4 regions of the Streptomyces sp. NPDC001027 genome follow, and region 2 is predicted to be linked to each of the others. Evidence: riboswitches for the same ligand, from Rfam matches in the RefSeq annotation. Region 2 holds a riboswitch; each other region holds the start of a gene.
What was found. Region 2 has a riboswitch for cyclic di-AMP ahead of ABT300_RS00165 (transglycosylase SLT domain-containing protein). Riboswitches for the same ligand answer to the same signal wherever they lie in the genome.
Positions count from the first base shown of each region.

Region 1: it holds a riboswitch for cyclic di-AMP, as region 2 does, so the genes downstream of both, ABT300_RS05760 (C40 family peptidase) here and ABT300_RS00165 (transglycosylase SLT domain-containing protein) in region 2, are expected to answer to the same signal.
Region 3: it holds a riboswitch for cyclic di-AMP, as region 2 does, so the genes downstream of both, ABT300_RS35030 (M23 family metallopeptidase) here and ABT300_RS00165 (transglycosylase SLT domain-containing protein) in region 2, are expected to answer to the same signal.
Region 4: it holds a riboswitch for cyclic di-AMP, as region 2 does, so the genes downstream of both, ABT300_RS11115 (M23 family metallopeptidase) here and ABT300_RS00165 (transglycosylase SLT domain-containing protein) in region 2, are expected to answer to the same signal.

Region 1 covers NZ_JBEPBI010000010.1:77,284-81,060, reverse strand. The annotation lists gene ABT300_RS05770 (ATP-dependent Clp protease proteolytic subunit) at 1-537, shown strand, start outside; gene ABT300_RS05765 (hypothetical protein) at 545-850, shown strand; cyclic di-AMP (ydaO/yuaA leader) riboswitch at 1,265-1,435, shown strand; gene ABT300_RS05760 (C40 family peptidase) at 1,439-1,912, shown strand; gene ABT300_RS05755 (ATP-binding protein) at 2,029-2,511, opposite strand; gene ABT300_RS05750 (helix-turn-helix domain-containing protein) at 2,725-3,591, shown strand; gene ABT300_RS05745 (DUF397 domain-containing protein) at 3,601-3,777, shown strand, end outside.
Region 2 covers NZ_JBEPBI010000001.1:36,117-39,893, reverse strand. The annotation lists gene ABT300_RS00170 (polyprenyl synthetase family protein) at 108-1,118, opposite strand; cyclic di-AMP (ydaO/yuaA leader) riboswitch at 1,877-2,078, shown strand; gene ABT300_RS00165 (transglycosylase SLT domain-containing protein) at 2,083-2,565, shown strand; gene ABT300_RS00160 (HAD family hydrolase) at 2,768-3,592, opposite strand.
Region 3 covers NZ_JBEPBI010000223.1:2,110-5,886, forward strand. The annotation lists gene ABT300_RS35020 (HPr family phosphocarrier protein) at 1-189, shown strand, start outside; gene ABT300_RS35025 (GntR family transcriptional regulator) at 314-1,009, opposite strand; gene ABT300_RS35030 (M23 family metallopeptidase) at 1,197-1,952, opposite strand; cyclic di-AMP (ydaO/yuaA leader) riboswitch at 1,967-2,133, opposite strand; gene ABT300_RS35035 (M16 family metallopeptidase) at 2,374-3,762, opposite strand; gene ABT300_RS35040 (M16 family metallopeptidase) at 3,759-3,777, opposite strand, start outside.
Region 4 covers NZ_JBEPBI010000027.1:23,486-27,262, forward strand. The annotation lists gene ABT300_RS11105 (PrsW family intramembrane metalloprotease) at 1-24, shown strand, start outside; gene ABT300_RS11110 (aldo/keto reductase) at 67-1,011, opposite strand; gene ABT300_RS11115 (M23 family metallopeptidase) at 1,174-2,214, opposite strand; cyclic di-AMP (ydaO/yuaA leader) riboswitch at 2,224-2,390, opposite strand; tRNA gene ABT300_RS11120 (tRNA-Met) at 2,697-2,770, opposite strand; gene ABT300_RS11125 (dihydrofolate reductase family protein) at 2,842-3,777, opposite strand, start outside.

The sequences.
Region 1 (3,777 bases), on a different contig from region 2:
CGGATCGTGTTCCTGGGGGCCCCGGTCGACGACATCTCGGCGAACGACGTGACGGCCCAGTTCATGTACCTCGAGCACAAGGACCCGGACCGGGACATCGCGCTGTACATCAACTCCCCCGGCGGCTCGTTCAGTGCGATGACGGCGCTGTACGACACGATCCGGTTCGTCACGTGCGACGTGTCGACGACCTGCCTGGGGCAGGCGGGCTCGTCGGCCGCGATCCTGCTGGCCGCGGGCACGCCGGGCAAGCGGTTCAGCCTCCCGGGGGCGCGGATGACGATCCGCCAGCCGTCGCTGCCCGAGCCGGTCGAGGGGCAGGCCAGCGACCTGGCCGTCCAGGCCGAGGAGCTGGCCCGCACCCGCGCGGCCCTGGAGGAGATGCTCGTGCGGCACACGGGGCGGACGCCGGAGCAGGTGACCGCGGACATCGAGCGGGACATGTTCCTCACCGCCCCGCAGGCGGTGGAGTACGGCCTGGTGGACGGGATCATCCCGAGCCGCAAGGCGTCGTCCCGGACGCAGGGCGGGAGGTGAGCCGGCGATGGTGCCCGAACTGCCGCCGCTGCCCGCGCTGACCCGCGCGGAGGCCGAACTGATCGACGGTTACCTCGACGTCGTCGACATGCTCGGCCGCATCAACCCCGCCCACCACACGGACACCTACCGCGGACTGCGCGCCGCCCAGGCGCTGGTGAGCAAGGCGACCGCGCTGCGCGACGCGCTGACGCTGATGCACCAGCGAGGGGAGAGCGAGTTGCACGCGCCGACGCTCGCACGGGCGCTGCGCGTGCTGGACGGAGAGCGCCGCACGGCGCGCGTCATGCTGCCGCCGGTCTCCGAGAGTTGACCGGAGACGGCTCAGGCGCGCGGACGACTCACAGCGCGGGCGGCTCGCGGCGCGGGCGGGCTCGCGGCGCGGCCGTGGCGTCCGGGCCGGAGTCGAAACGGCCCAGAAGGCGTACCCCCGTTCGGCAGAGCGTCTAGTGTTCCCCCGGACGCCCAGAACTTGCGCGAAAGGGCGCTCTTCGAGCGGAGCGGAAGACGTCGCCGCTGGTGGGAGCCCCTGAGACCACCCGCCATCTGATCACCCGTCAGGGTGTTCACCCGAACGGGTGAGTGGTGAGTAACCCCACAAATCCCCGGTTCCGTTGGGATTTTCGGACATCCGTGAGCCAAGATCCCTGTCTGACGACAAGCCCCCGCCACAAGCGGCGGGGCGGTCCGGGTGGACGCCGAGTCCTGCCGCCTCCCGGATGACCGGTCGACAGGAGTGCATCGGCAGGAGTGGAGGACCCAAGCACGACGGGTCGCCGGAACGGTCACGCCATGACCGGACCGAGCAGCCCTTGGGGTGAAGCCGCTGACGCGGCCGGGCAACTTCGCCAGCCCGAATCCGACAGGTCATCCTTCACAGGCGGCTGACGAAGGGTTGCGCATGACTGCGCTCAATCGTGTCCCGTCGCTCATGGCCCGGGCCGGCACGGCCTCGGCGTTCGCCATCGCCGCCGTCGGCGGCACGGTCGTGGTCCCGGGGCTCGCTCCGGACGCCGCGGCCGCCACACCGGCGACGAAGGCGCTGCAGGTCGCGGCTTCCAAGAAGGGTGCGCCGTACAAGTACGGGGCCACCGGGCCGAAGAGGTTCGACTGCTCGGGGCTCACGATGTACTCGTTCAAGAAGGCGGGCAAGAGCCTGCCGCGGACGGCGGCCCAGCAGTACAACAAGACGAAGCACATTTCGGCGTCCAGCCGCAAGGCGGGCGACCTGGTGTTCTTCCACTCGGGGTCGAACGTGTACCACGTCGGGATCTACGCGGGTAAGGGCAAGATCTGGCACTCGCCGAAGACCGGGGACGTGGTGAAGCTGCAGAAGATCTGGACCAAGAGCGTCTGGTACGGCCGGGTCCGCTAGGGCCCTGCCGCCGATCCGCCGGGTCCGAGGGGGCCTGGGCGCGGATCTGACGGGTCCGCCGAGCTTGCCGGACCCGACTGACCTCCCGGGGCCGTGTACGGCGTCCTGACACGCCTTCACCGCCCCGGGAGCTCGCCCTCCACCGGGACCGTCAGGACTCCGGCAGTCGGCTCCGCCGCCGGGACGGCCCACGGGAGCTCGACGCTGACCGTCTTGCCGCCCTCCCGGGTGGGCCGCACTCTGAGTCTGCCGCCGGCCTCCGCGGTCAGCCAGCGAATGATCACCATGCCTCGGCCGTTGTCCTGCTGGACGGCGGCCGGCAGTCGTTGCGGAAAGCGCGGATGACTGTCGGTGACGCCGATGCTCAGCTGTTCGTCGCGGTCGAGCACGAGGTCCACCGTGAAGGTGGGCGACTGGCCGAAGGTGTGCTGCACGGCGTTGGTGGCGAGTTCCGAGACGATCAGGCGGACGGTGTCGGCCGCCTCGGCGTCCGCCGGCAGGCCCCACTCGCCGAGGGCGCCGACCACGAAGGCGCGGGCCGTGGAGACCGAGGCGGGATCGCTCGGCAGAGTGATGGTTGCTTCCAGGTGATCTGCCATGGCGACGTCGTACCTTTCCCACGGGACCGGAGCCCGACACGGCGCGGATGGTTCGAGTACGGTCCCGGACTGGTGCTTCTTCGCCAGACTGCCATCACCACGCCGGTCACGGGTGGCGATCCACCAAGATGTGCATATATCTGTCGCCCGATGCGGTGAACTCTGCGACGACAGAGCGTATTTGCTCGGCCTGTCAGGAGTAAGGAGAAGCCCGTGCAGCACGGACCGGCGGTACGCCGCCGCAAGCTGGGCGCCGAACTGCGCACTTTACGCGCTCAGGCGGGCCTCACCAGCGGTGAGGCGGCCCGGCTCGCGGGGTGGCACCAGTCCAAGGTGAGCCGCATCGAGACCGGCACCAGTGGATCGAAACCGGCCGATGTGCGGTTACTCCTCGACGTCTACGGTGTGGCCGATCCGCAACTGCGCGAGCTGATGCTGGCGTTGGCGGGCGCCGACTCCGGCGGTGGCGGCGGCCGGGACCACTGGTGGCACGCCTACCGCGGGGTGCTGCCGCCCGCCTACCGGGACTTCATCAGCCTGGAGTCCCAGGCCAGCGCGATGCGCACCCTGGAGACGACCGTGGTGCCGGGCCTGCTGCAGACGCCCGAGTACGCGCGCGCCGTGACCCTGGCAGCCGTCGAGGGCCTCGACGACGAGCAACTCGACACCCTGGTGGAGGTGCGGCTGGCCCGCCAGGACGTACTGCGGGCGCAGCCGCCGCTGGAGCTGAGCGCGGTGCTCGACGAGTCGGTGCTGCGCCGCGAGGTGGGCGGCCCCGAGGTGATGGCACACCAGCTGCGACGGCTGGCGGAGGCCTCCCTGATGCCGCAAGTGAGCCTTCAGGTGCTGCCGTTCACCGCGGGTGCGCATATCGGGGTAACCGGCCCTTTCGTTATCTTTTCATTTTCGCGCACTTCTGATCTGGATGTGGTTGTTCTCGACCACTTGACGAGTAGCCTCTATCTCGAACGGAAAGAAGACCTCCAGGCCTATTCCCAGGCCTTCAACGCCCTTAGGGCGCAAGCCCTTTCGCCCGGGGAATCATCGGATTACCTCGCCGCTCTCGCCGGCGGCGCATAAGGAGGCACCATGTCCGCAGTACCGCGGAACGTACCTTCCCGTACCGGTCCCGACCGTCTCCCGCCGATGCGGTGGCTGCGCAGCAGCTACAGCACCGGAGCCAACAACTGCGTCGAGACCGCCCGGCCGGACCGCGGCCCCTGGGCCGGTCTGCTCGCCGTGCGCGACTCCAAGGACCCGGCCGGT
Region 2 (3,777 bases):
CAGCGGCAGCGGCAGCGGCAGGGGTGCTCGGCAGTGGGACGGCTCGGTGGGTCGGCAGCCGGACCTCGGCGGTTCGGCGATCAGGGGGCGGGACGCGCGGGGAGGGTTCAGCCGGCGCGGTGGACCACCGCGTCACAGAGTTCCATCAGCGCCGCCTTCGCGTCGCACTCGCGCAGCGGCGCCAGTGCGGCCCGCGCGTCGTTCGCGTACCGCACGGTGTCCCGGCGGGCCTGCTCCAGCGCCGGGTGGGCCCGGAGCGCCTCGATGGCCTCGGCGAGCCGGGCGTCGTCGCTCAGGTCGGAGTCCAGCAGCTCGCACAGTGCGATGTCCTCGGGCAGGGACAGACGCGCGGCCCGCTCCCGCAGTCGCAGCACGGGCAGGGTGGGCACGCCCTCGCGGAGATCGGTGCCGGGAGTCTTGCCGGACTCGTGCGAGTCGGACGCGATGTCCAACACGTCGTCCGCCAGCTGGAAGGCGACGCCGAGCCGCTCGCCGTACTGCGTCAGCACGTCGACGACCGTGTCGTCGGCGCCCGACATCATGGCGCCGAACCGGCAGGCCACCGCGACCAGCGAACCCGTCTTGCCACCGAGCACGTCGAGGTAGTGGTCGACCGGGTCCCGTCCGTCCGTGGGCCCCGCCGTCTCCAGGATCTGGCCGGTGACCAGCCGCTCGAACGCCTCCGCCTGCACCCGCACCGCCTCCGGACCGAGATCGGCCAGGATGTGCGAGGCGCGCGCGAAGAGGAAGTCACCGGTGAGGACGGCCACCGAGTTGCCCCAGCGGGCGTTCGCGCTGGGAACCCCGCGCCGTACGGCGGCCTCGTCCATCACGTCGTCGTGGTACAGCGTGGCCAGGTGCGTCAGCTCCACCACCACGGCCGACGGCACGATGCCCGGCGCGTGCCTGTCCCCGAACTGCGCCGCGAGCATCACGAGCAGCGGGCGGAACCGCTTCCCGCCCGCCCGCACCAGGTGCTGGGCGGCCTCCGTGATGAACGGAACCTCACTCTTGGTGGCCTCGAGCAAGCCTTCCTCGACAGCCGCCAATCCGGCCTGGACATCGGCTTCCAGAGCCTGGTCCCGCACGCTCAGCCCGAACGGCCCGACGACGGTCACGAGGGGTCTCCTGTCTGCTGGTGTCTACTGGCGATTACGCGGTTTGTCGATAGGTCGCTGCCATCACTCGAGTCAGCGTATCCGGTCACGTTTCGATCACCGATAGCCCCCACGTCCCCCGGGGGCGAATGCACTCGCCCGCGAGGTGCGCGCATCGGGCCAGACCGTATCCGATCACATCCATGATGTTTCTGATCAGCCCATACGAAGAGATATTCATCGGGTTGCCGCGAAGTACCGAATCATGTTCCCTCCGAGGCCGGCGCACGGCCGGGTCCGCCGTGGCGGCACGGTCTCGCCGTCGCGTCTACAGAGAGTGACCCCGGCGCGACGCATCCGCGGGACGCGGCCGCCCGGCACAGCCGCCCGACGCAGCCATCCGGCGCGACATCGACCGCGGCCAGGGGCGCCCCACGCGGCCGAGAGCGCCACAGCCGGCGCGACCGACGGCGCGACGGAGACCGCCCCTCCTCTCCCCTGTGCCATAACAAGCCAGTTGAGGCTAATGCCCGATTTACGAGTCTTGCGATCTCGCGTGACATGGCTCACTGACGTCCACGCGGCGACCGACGTCCGCCACCGCTCGATCCGCCGCACCCGCCAAGTGAGTTGACGGTTTGCACCCACAAAGGATCAAGTACCCCATACGGCACAGACCAAGGTCAATAGGGGTCATCTGTGAATCCGGCACTTGTTCCGGACATGTGCTCTCGCATACGTTCCCGGCCTGTCGGGCGGACGCCTAATCCTGCCGCCGCCCGTAACACCCACCGAGAAACGCATGGCAGGAGCGGGGGAACCAGGTAGGTCGCCGCAGCGCATTGCCCTGACGTTCTGGACATCCAGAGCTTTTCAGGCAATCCGTTACGGCTTGGGGTGAAGTCGCGACCGTCAGGACGCGACCGGGCAGCTCCCGCCCGAACCCGACAGCTCACCTCGCAGGCGACGGAGAGGAAAACTCGTCATGTCCGCTGCCGCTCAGCGTTCCACCCGCACGTCCCGCCTCGTCCGCAAGCTCGCCGTCGCCGGCACCGGAGTCGCCGTGCTGGCGCTCCCGCTCATCGGCGCGACCACCGCCTCCGCGGCCACCACGCCGACCGTCGCCACCGCGACCAGCCTCGGCTACTCCGACAACCTCGACGGCTGGATCCGCGCCTCCCTGCAGGTCATGTCGCAGCACGGCATCCCGGGGTCGTACAACGGCATCTACCGCAACGTCATCCGCGAGTCCTCGGGCAACCCCTACGCCATCAACCTCTGGGACTCCAACGCCGCCGCGGGCATCCCGTCCAAGGGCCTGCTGCAGGTCATCGACCCGACCTTCCGCGCCTACCACGTCGAGGGCACCTCCTGGGACTCCTACGACCCGGTGGCGAACATCACCGCCGCCTGCAACTACGCGGCCGCCCGCTACGGCTCGATCGACAACGTCTTCGGCGCCTACTGACGATCCGGCCCGACCGACAGCGGGACCCGACCGGGACCGACGCCCCCGCCGCCGACCGACAGCCGAACGGCTGCCGGTCGGTAGCGGGTCGGTAGGGGGTCGGCAGGGGGTCAGTCGGCGAACGGCTGCCGGTCGACGTCGGGTCGGCTGCGGGTCGGTCGGCCGACGGGGGCTCCGCCGCGCCGTCCGGGCCGGGGCGGACTCACGGAAACAGTCTTTCGAGGACGACGGCCACGCCGTCGTCCTCGTTCGACGTCGTCACCTCGTCGGCCACCGCCTTGAGTTCGGGGTGGGCGTTGGCCATGGCGACGCCGTGCGCCGCCCAGTCGAACATCGGGATGTCGTTGGGCATGTCCCCGAAGGCCACGGTGTCCTCGGGTCGCAGCCCGAGATGTTCCGCGGCCAGCGCCAGCCCCGTCGCCTTGGTGATCCCACAGGGCTGGAGCTCGACCGTGCCGGGACCCGACATGGTGACCGTGGCGAGAGAGCCCACCACCGAGCGGGCCGTCGCCGCCAACTCGTCGTCGGACAGGGCGGGATGGCGCAACAGCACCTTGCTGATCGGCTCGCACCACAGGTCGTCGCGACAGCCCACGCGCAGCGCCGGCAGCGTCGGGTGGGGCATCCGGTAGCCCGGTTCGATGAGCGTCAGCCCGTCGACCCCGTCCTGGTCGACCGCCGCGTACAGCTGCCCGACCTCCGCTTCGATCTTGCCGAGCGCGGTCTCCGCCAGCTCCCGGTCCAAGGTCACCGACCACAGCAGCCGGTCCGCGCCGGCGTCGTACAGCTGCGCGCCCTGTCCGCACACCGCGAGCCCCCTGCTGTGCAGGCGCTCGAGCAGCGGCCGCACCCGGGGCGCGGGCCGTCCCGTCACCACCAGGTGGCGTGCGCCGGCGGCGGCCACCCGCGCGAGTGCGTCGAGCGACCGGTCGGAGAAGGTGTCGTCGCCGCGGAGCAGCGTTCCGTCCAGGTCGGTGGCGATCAGGGAGTACGCGGTGCGCGCGGCATATGCGGTGGGTGCGGCCATGATCAGAGAATACGGATCCCGTACCCCCCGGGTTCGACGCGAAGCGAACCACGGCCAGGTCCTGCCCTGTTCTGCCAACTCTCCTTGCGGGACTGGCCTCGTGCCGTCCCGGGACTGGTCCAATGAAGCGGCTTTCTGACGCATCGCCGGGTGGTGGACGGTCAACGTCCCGCGCACCGGTCGGA
Region 3 (3,777 bases), on a different contig from region 2:
CCCGTGACGATCGCCAAGGCCGACGGCAACCCCGTCAACGCGGCCTCCATGCTGGCCGTTCTCGGCCTCGGCGCCCAGGGAGGCGAGGAGATCGTCCTCGCCTCCGACGCCGAGGGCGCGGACGCCGCGCTCGACCGGCTGGCGAAGCTGGTCGCCGAAGGCCTCGAGGAACTCCCCGAGACCGTCTGAGCACCGCCGCGTTATGCGGTGAAGGGCTCGTCCGAATTATCGGGCGAGCCCTTCGCATTTCCCGTGCACAGGCAGCAGAAATAATCCCCCTCGAATTACTCCTTCTTTGTATACGGCTCCCGTGTTAATGCCGCAGACCCGTCATGTTTACGGGAGGTTGCGAAGTCCTCACACGATCGGCCCGCTCCGGCCCTTTGGAAAAGCGCAGCCGGTGCGCGAGGGTCGCGCGCTCGGTGTGCAGCGCGGTGACCGCCCGCGCGCGCTCCCCGTCGCCGCGCGTCACCGCGTCGACGATCGCGCCGTGCTCCGCCCAGGACTCCACGGGGTCGGCCGGCGCCTCCACCGCGTACATCCAGGCGATCTTGTGCCGGAGCTGGGTGAGCATCGACGCGAGGGCAGGGCTTCCGGAGGCCTGGGCGAGCGTCTCGTGGAACCAGCCCCCCAAGGAGCGCAGATCCTCGCTGTTGCCCCTCCTGGCCCGCTCCTGACCCAGCCGGACGAGCCCGCGCAGCACCTTCAGATGGGCCTCCGTGCGCCGCTGGGCGGCCCGGGAGGCGCCGAGCGGCTCCAGCAGCAACCGCATCTCCAGCAGGTCGGCCGCCTCCTGCTCGGTGGGCTCCGCCACGCACGCGCCCGCGTGCCGCCGGGTGACGACGAAGCCCTCGGCCTCCAGGGTGCGCAGCGCCTCGCGGACCGGGACGCGCGAGACGCCGTAGCGGCGGGCGAGGAGTTCCTCGGTGAGGCGGCTGCCGCGTTCGTAGACACCCGCGACGATGTCGTCCCGGACGGCCGTGCACACCGAGTGCGCCGGAATTCGCATGACGGACCTCCGCCTTAATCCCCGTGAAACGTCGACGGTTGACGTGTGTTCCGTGACTCTATTGCAATGAGCGGGAATTTCCGACGGGGAGCCGGAATCCAGGGATATTTTTTGGACAGCGGGGCCCCGAAAACGGCGAAAGCCCCGGCCGAGGGGCCGGGGCCGAACGATCTGTCGCCGTCGGGCGTCAGACGTTGACGCCGTGCTTGCGGAGATAGGCGACCGGATCGATGTCCGAGCCGTACTCGGGGGTCGTGCGCGCCTCGAAGTGCAGATGCGCTCCGGTGACGTTGCCGGTCGCGCCGGACAGCCCGATGCGCTGGCCCGGGGTGACCGTCTGGCCCACCGACACCTCGATGGACGACAGGTGACCGTACTGCGTGTACGTCCCGTCGTTCATCTTCATGACGACCTGGTTGCCGTAGGCGCCGCCCCAGCCCGCCTCGACCACGGTGCCGAAGCCGACCGCGTGCACGGTGGTGCCGCTGGCCGCGTGGAAGTCGACGCCGGTGTGGCTGCCGGAGGACCACAGCGAGCTGCTGGCCTGGTAGCCGGTGGAGACGTAGGAGCCGGTGATCGGCGACACGAAGGTGTTGAGAAGCTTGCGCTCGGCCTCACGGGCGGCACGCACGCGTGCCTCGCGCTCCTCCACGGCCTTCTTCGCGGCGGCCTGGCGGGCGGCCTCCTCGAAAGCCGCCTTCTTCTGCGCGGCGACCTGCTCGTCGACCTGGTCGGCGACCGACTCGGCCACGGACTCGCCGGCCGTGACGACCGGGATCAGACCGGTCTGTTCGGGGGTGGGCTCGGCCGCGAAGGCCTGGGTGGAGGCGACGGAGGCCATCACACCGGTACTGGTGAGCGCCGCCACGCCGACCGCGCGAGCGGTGGAACGCTGCATCCGGCTGGGCCGGCGGTGCTTCCCGGTGGCGCAGGTGAACGCCATGAAGTCAGAGGTGTCCTTTCCTTCCCTCTCGCCTACCGGGTTAGCTGACGGGTTCGGAGCAGGAAGGTCTCCTACGGACCCCCTCGTGTGCACGCGGGCGTCCGATTCACCCCAGGGACTTCACAAGTGGGTCCCCGGCTCCCCTGGCTCGCGCCGTACGGGGACTCGGCGATGACTGTCCGGTGCCGCAGCTTGCGGCGCAGTGCCTGACGGACAGCCCGGATGAAGCTAAGCGGCGAAGGGATCAATCCTCAAACGGATCACGGTTTTTGTAGCGCATCCCACAGTGCAGACAGGCCACGTCCACCCCAATTCGGACAAACAGAAGCCCTGGTGACGCTCGGTCGACCAGGGCCTCTGCGCGTGCGTGCCGTTGCCGCCGCGATCCACGGCTACTCGGCTTGTCGGCTCGGCTTGTCGGCTACTCGGCGGACACGACCTTCACCTCGCCGATGCCGAGGGCCTCGACGGGCGCCTTGATCTGGGCCGCGTCGCCCACCAGGACCGTCACCAGACGGTCCACCGGGAAGGCGTTCACGGCCGCCGCGGTGGCCTCCACCGTGCCGGTCGCGGCGAGCTGCTGGTACAGAGTCGCCTGGTAGTCGTCGGGCAGGTGCTGTTCGACCTGGTCGGCCAGCGTGCTCGCGACGGCCGCCGCGGTCTCGTACTTCAGCGGCGCCACCCCGACCAGGTTCTGCACGGCGACGTCGCGCTCGGCGTCGGTCAGCCCCTCGGCGGCGAGGGTGCGCAGCACCTTCCACAGGTCGTCCAGCGCAGGACCGGTGTTCGGGGTGTCGACGGAACCGCTGATGGCGAGCATCGCGGCGCCCGAGCCGTCCGGCGCGGACAAAAGGACCTGCCCGAAGGCGCGAACGCCGTAGGTGTAGCCCTTCTCCTCACGCAGGACGCGGTCCAGACGGGAGGTGAGGGTGCCGCCGAGGCAGTAGGTGCCGAGCACCTGGGCGGGCCACACACGGTCGTGCCGGTCGGCGCCGATCCGGCCGATCAGCAGCTGCGTCTGGACGGCCCCCGGGCGGTCCACGATGACGACCCGGCCGGCGTCGTCGGCGGTCACCGGCGGCACGGGCCGCGGCTCGGCGGCGGAGCCCGTCCAGGCGCCCAGGGTGTCGCCCAGGAGGGCGTCCAGGTCGACGCCGGTGAGGTCGCCGACGACGACGGCGGTGGCCGTCGCCGGACGGACGTGCTTGTCGTAGAAGGCGCGGACGGCCGCGGAGTCGATCTTCTCGACCGTCTCGGCGGTGCCCTGGCGCGGACGCGACATGCGGGCGGTGGCCGGGAACAGCTCCTTCGAGAGCTCCTTGGCGGCGCGCCGGGAGGGGTTGGCCAGCTCGTGCGGGATCTCGTCCAGGCGGTTGCGCACGAGGCGCTCGACCTCGCTGTCGGCGAACGCGGGGGCCCTGAGGGCGTCCGCGAGCAGACCGACGCCCTTGGTCAGGCGCGAGGCCGGGACCTCGAGGCTGATGCGGACGCCGGGGTGGTCGGCGTGCGCGTCCAGGGTGGCGCCGCAGCGCTCCAGTTCGGCGGCGAACTCCTCGGCGGAGTGCTTGTCGGTGCCCTCGGTGAAGGCGCGCGCCATGATCGTGGCGAGGCCGTCGAGACCCTCCGGCTCGGCGTCCAGCGGAGCGTCGAGCAGGATCTCGACGGCGACGACCTGCTGGCCGGGGCGGTGGCAGTGCAGCACCGTCAGGCCGTTGGCCAGGGCGGTCCGCTCGGGCGCCGGGAACGCCCAGGGCTTGGCCTCGCCCGCCTGGGGCTGGGGGTGGAAGTCCATCGTGGCGAGCTCGGTCACCGGGCCGCCTCCTCG
Region 4 (3,777 bases), on a different contig from region 2:
CCCGCGGCCGACCCCCGCCAGTAGAGCCGTAGCGCCGTAGAGCCGTGGCACCGCGAGTCGATCAGGTCACGCCGACGCCTGGGTCAGGCGGGCGACCTCCGCTTCCGTGAGTTCCAGGTCCGCCACCCCGAGCAGCGCCGGGAGCTGCTCGACCGTGCGGGCCGAGGCGATGGGCGCGGCCACCGTCGGCTGCGCGGCGAGCCAGGCCAGGGCGACGGTGGCGACCTGGGTGTCGTGGGCGCGGGCGATCTCGTCCAGCGCGGTGAGGACGCTGCGGCCCCGCGTCGTGTCGAGGTGTTTGGCGGCGCCGCCGGCGCGGGCGCTCTCGACGGTCGTGCCGGGCCGGTACTTGCCGGTGAGGAAACCGGCGGCGAGCGCGAAGTACGGGACGGCGGCGAGGCCGAAGCGGGCGGCGAGGTTCTGGAGGCCGCCCTCGTAGGTGTCGCGGGAGACCAGGTTGTAGTGCGGCTGCAGTGCGACGTACCGGGCGAGGCCCTCGCGGTCGGAGAACTCCAGGGACTCCTGGAGGCGTTCGGGCGAGATGTTGGAGGCGGCGATGTGCCGCACCTTGCCCGCCTTCACCAACTCGTCGAGGGCGCCGACGATCTCCTCCACGGGCACCTCGGGCTTGTCGAAGTGCGTGTAGTAGAGGTCGATGTGATCGGTGTCCAGGCGGCGGAGCGAGGCGTCGGCGGCGGCCTTGATGTTGTCGGCGGACAGACCGGGGAAGTCGGGGTGCTGGCTGACCTTGGTGGCGATCACGACGTCCTCCCGGTTGCCGCGGGCCTTCAGCCACCTGCCGACGATGGTCTCGGACTCACCGCCGCTGTTGCCGTCGACCCACGCCGAATAGGAGTCGGCGGTGTCGACGAAGTTGCCGCCCGCGGCCGCGTAGGCGTCGAGGACGGCGAAGGAGGCCGCCTCGTCCGCGGTCCAGCCGAAGACGTTGCCGCCGAGGGCGAGCGGGAAGACCTCGAGGTCGGAGGAGCCGATGGTGCGCAGAGAAGTCATGCTTCGTCTCAACGGACGCGGCAGTCACGCCATTCCGCTCGGGACACGAAGAACAGGTGAACAAGCGGCAGCCCTGACGTCGGGGGTGGCCGTCAGGGCTGCCGTTGCTCGATGGTCCTGAAAGCTCCTCGAGAGACGACTCAGGCGTCCTCGAGGGAGGGCTCAGGGGTTGAGGCCCTTGCTGCGCAGCCAGGCCGCCGGGTCGATGCCGTCGGCGTTGCCGTCCGGGTGGACCTCGAGGTGCAGGTGCGCCCCGGTGACGTTCCCGGTGGCGCCCACGCGGCCGATCACGTCACCGGTGGCGACCTTCTGGCCGACGCTGACGCTGATCGACGACTGGTGGCAGAACCAGATCTCGGTGCCGTCGTCCAGGGTCATGATGGTGCGGTAGCCGTAGGCGCCGGCCCAGCCCGCCTCGGTGATGGTCCCGGTGTGGATGGCCTTGATGAGCGTGCCGGTGGGCGCGGCGAAGTCGAGTCCGGTGTGGTAGCCGGAGGACCACAGGGAGCCGGCCTGACCGAACGTCGAGGTGATGGTGTACGAGGAGGTGGGCAGCGTGTACTGCTTGGCCAGCTCGGCCAGGCGCGCGGCCTCGACCTTGGCGGCGGCCTCCTCGGCGGCCTTCTTCTTCGCGGCGTCGGCCTTGGCCTGCGCCTCCTTCTCGGCCTTGACGACGGCGTCGACCTTCGCCTTGGCGGCCGCGGCGGCGGCCTTGACCTCGACCTGGGTCTTCTGCGACTCGGCCTGGGCCATGATCCGGCTGCGCAGGGCCTCGCCGGCGTCGGCGACGCTCTGGGCGGCGTCGGCGTCGGCGTCCGTGTCGACGGCGGCCTCGGAGCCGAAGCTGGCCAGGGCGGACGCGGCTTCCGGGGCGGGCTCGTCCTCGGAGATCAGCGAGCCCACGCCGGGCAGGTCCGGCATGGAGATGGAGACGGGGGCCTTGCCGGTGTTGGCGCTGGCCATCCCGCCCGCGCTGACGGCGGCTATGACGCCGACGCCGAGGACCGTGGAGCTGCGGGCGAATCCGCCGCCGCGCTGCTTGGCGACGCGGTGCTTGCCGCGTACCGGGCGAATGGACTCCGCGGTGGGGTTCCACTCCTCCCAGGGGCCCTCGTCGGTGCGGTAGCCGCCGTAGCCGAAGGTCTCGGCGGAGGGCCGGACCGGCGCGTACGGGGCCTCGGGGGCAGGCGGGTTGGACGCCACGCGGGCGCACTCCTTTCCTTCCGTCGCCTACCGGGTTAGCTGACGGGTTCGGAGTCGGAAGGTCTCCTACGCGCGTATACCGGCCGTGGACTCTGCGAGTTCACGGAGGCTTCCGCGTGATTCACCCCAAGGTGGTGGTTCCCCGGTTCCCTCGCGGGATTCGGCGCGTGCGCGCGCGGAGTCGGCTCTGGTGCCGGCTGGGACGGCCGCGCTGCGTTATCGAACGTTAATAGACCCGGGGGTGCGTTTCCAAGCTCTTCTGCTTGATCAATAACATTTCTGGCCTGGACTTTCGGGCCAGCAGCGGTGAAAAACGGGCGAGTTGCCCCTCGTCCGAAGTGCATCACCAGCCACATGCGTCGCGACGCCGATCCGGGCCCGGCGCTCAGGGCGGCCGCCCGGTCACAATGGGTGATGGCGCACCTCGAGGGCGAACGCACAGAGGGCCGGAACCCTTTCGGATTCCGGCCCTCGGCCTTCAGTAGCGGGGACAGGATTTGAACCTGCGACCTCTGGGTTATGAGCCCAGCGAGCTACCGAGCTGCTCCACCCCGCGTCGTTGTGTCTCAAGTGTACGTCATCCGGGGGACGCCGAGCACCAGGGTTTGTCGCGGCCCGGCCGCGGCCTCACAGCAGGTGCCGGTTCGGGGCCTTCGCCCGCTCCTCGTGCTCCGGCAGTACGAGGACGTCGACGCCCGCGGCGGCCAGCAGGCCGGTCCCGTCCGCCGCCGTGACGAAGGTGTCCGGCTCGCGCCACGCCGTGACCACCCGGCGCACGCCGGCGTCCAGGATGAGGCGGGCGCACGGGGCGGGACGCGAGGAGCGGCGGGCGCACGGCTCCAGGCTGGAGTAGACGGTGGCGGCGGCCAGCCGGGGGTCGGCCGGGTCGAGCTTGGCGAGCGCCGCCTCCTCGGCGTGCACGACCGGGTCGCCGGCTTCGCGGGAGTGCCCGCGCGCCAGCTCTGTGCCGTCGGCGGCGACGATCACCGCGCCGACGCTGAACGCGGTGTCCGAGGGCGGGCACTGGGCGGCCAGCTCGCAGGCGAGGGCCAGCCAGTGCCGGTCGGCCGCGGCGGCGAGCCCTCCGGCGCCGGGGGCGGTGGGCTCGTAGCGGTGCAGGACGACGTCCTCGATGCGCCGCGTCTCCACCAGCCGCAGCCGTCCGCCCTGGTAGGCGCCCGGCCCGAAGAGGCGGGGCGCGTCCGGGTCGCCCACGAACAGCGGGGCGAGGACGAGCTGGAGTTCGTCGGCGAGCCCCTGCTGGAGCAGCTGGGTGTGGACGGTTCCGCCGCCCTCGACCATGAGGCGACGGATGCCGAGCTCGTCGTGGAGGTGCGTGAGGAGGCGGCGCCAGTCCAGCTCGGGGCCGAGCGGGACGATGTCCGCGGCGATGCCCAGCGCGCGGGCCCGTTCGGCGCCCTTCTGGGTCGTGTACACGGCCTTCTCGCCGCCCGTGTGCCAGAAGTTCGCCGCGGGGTCGAGGTCGCCGGAGCCGCTGACGGTGACCTTGAGCGGATAGGCGGGCCGGCCGGCGGCGACCCGGACGGCGCGCCGCTCGGGGGA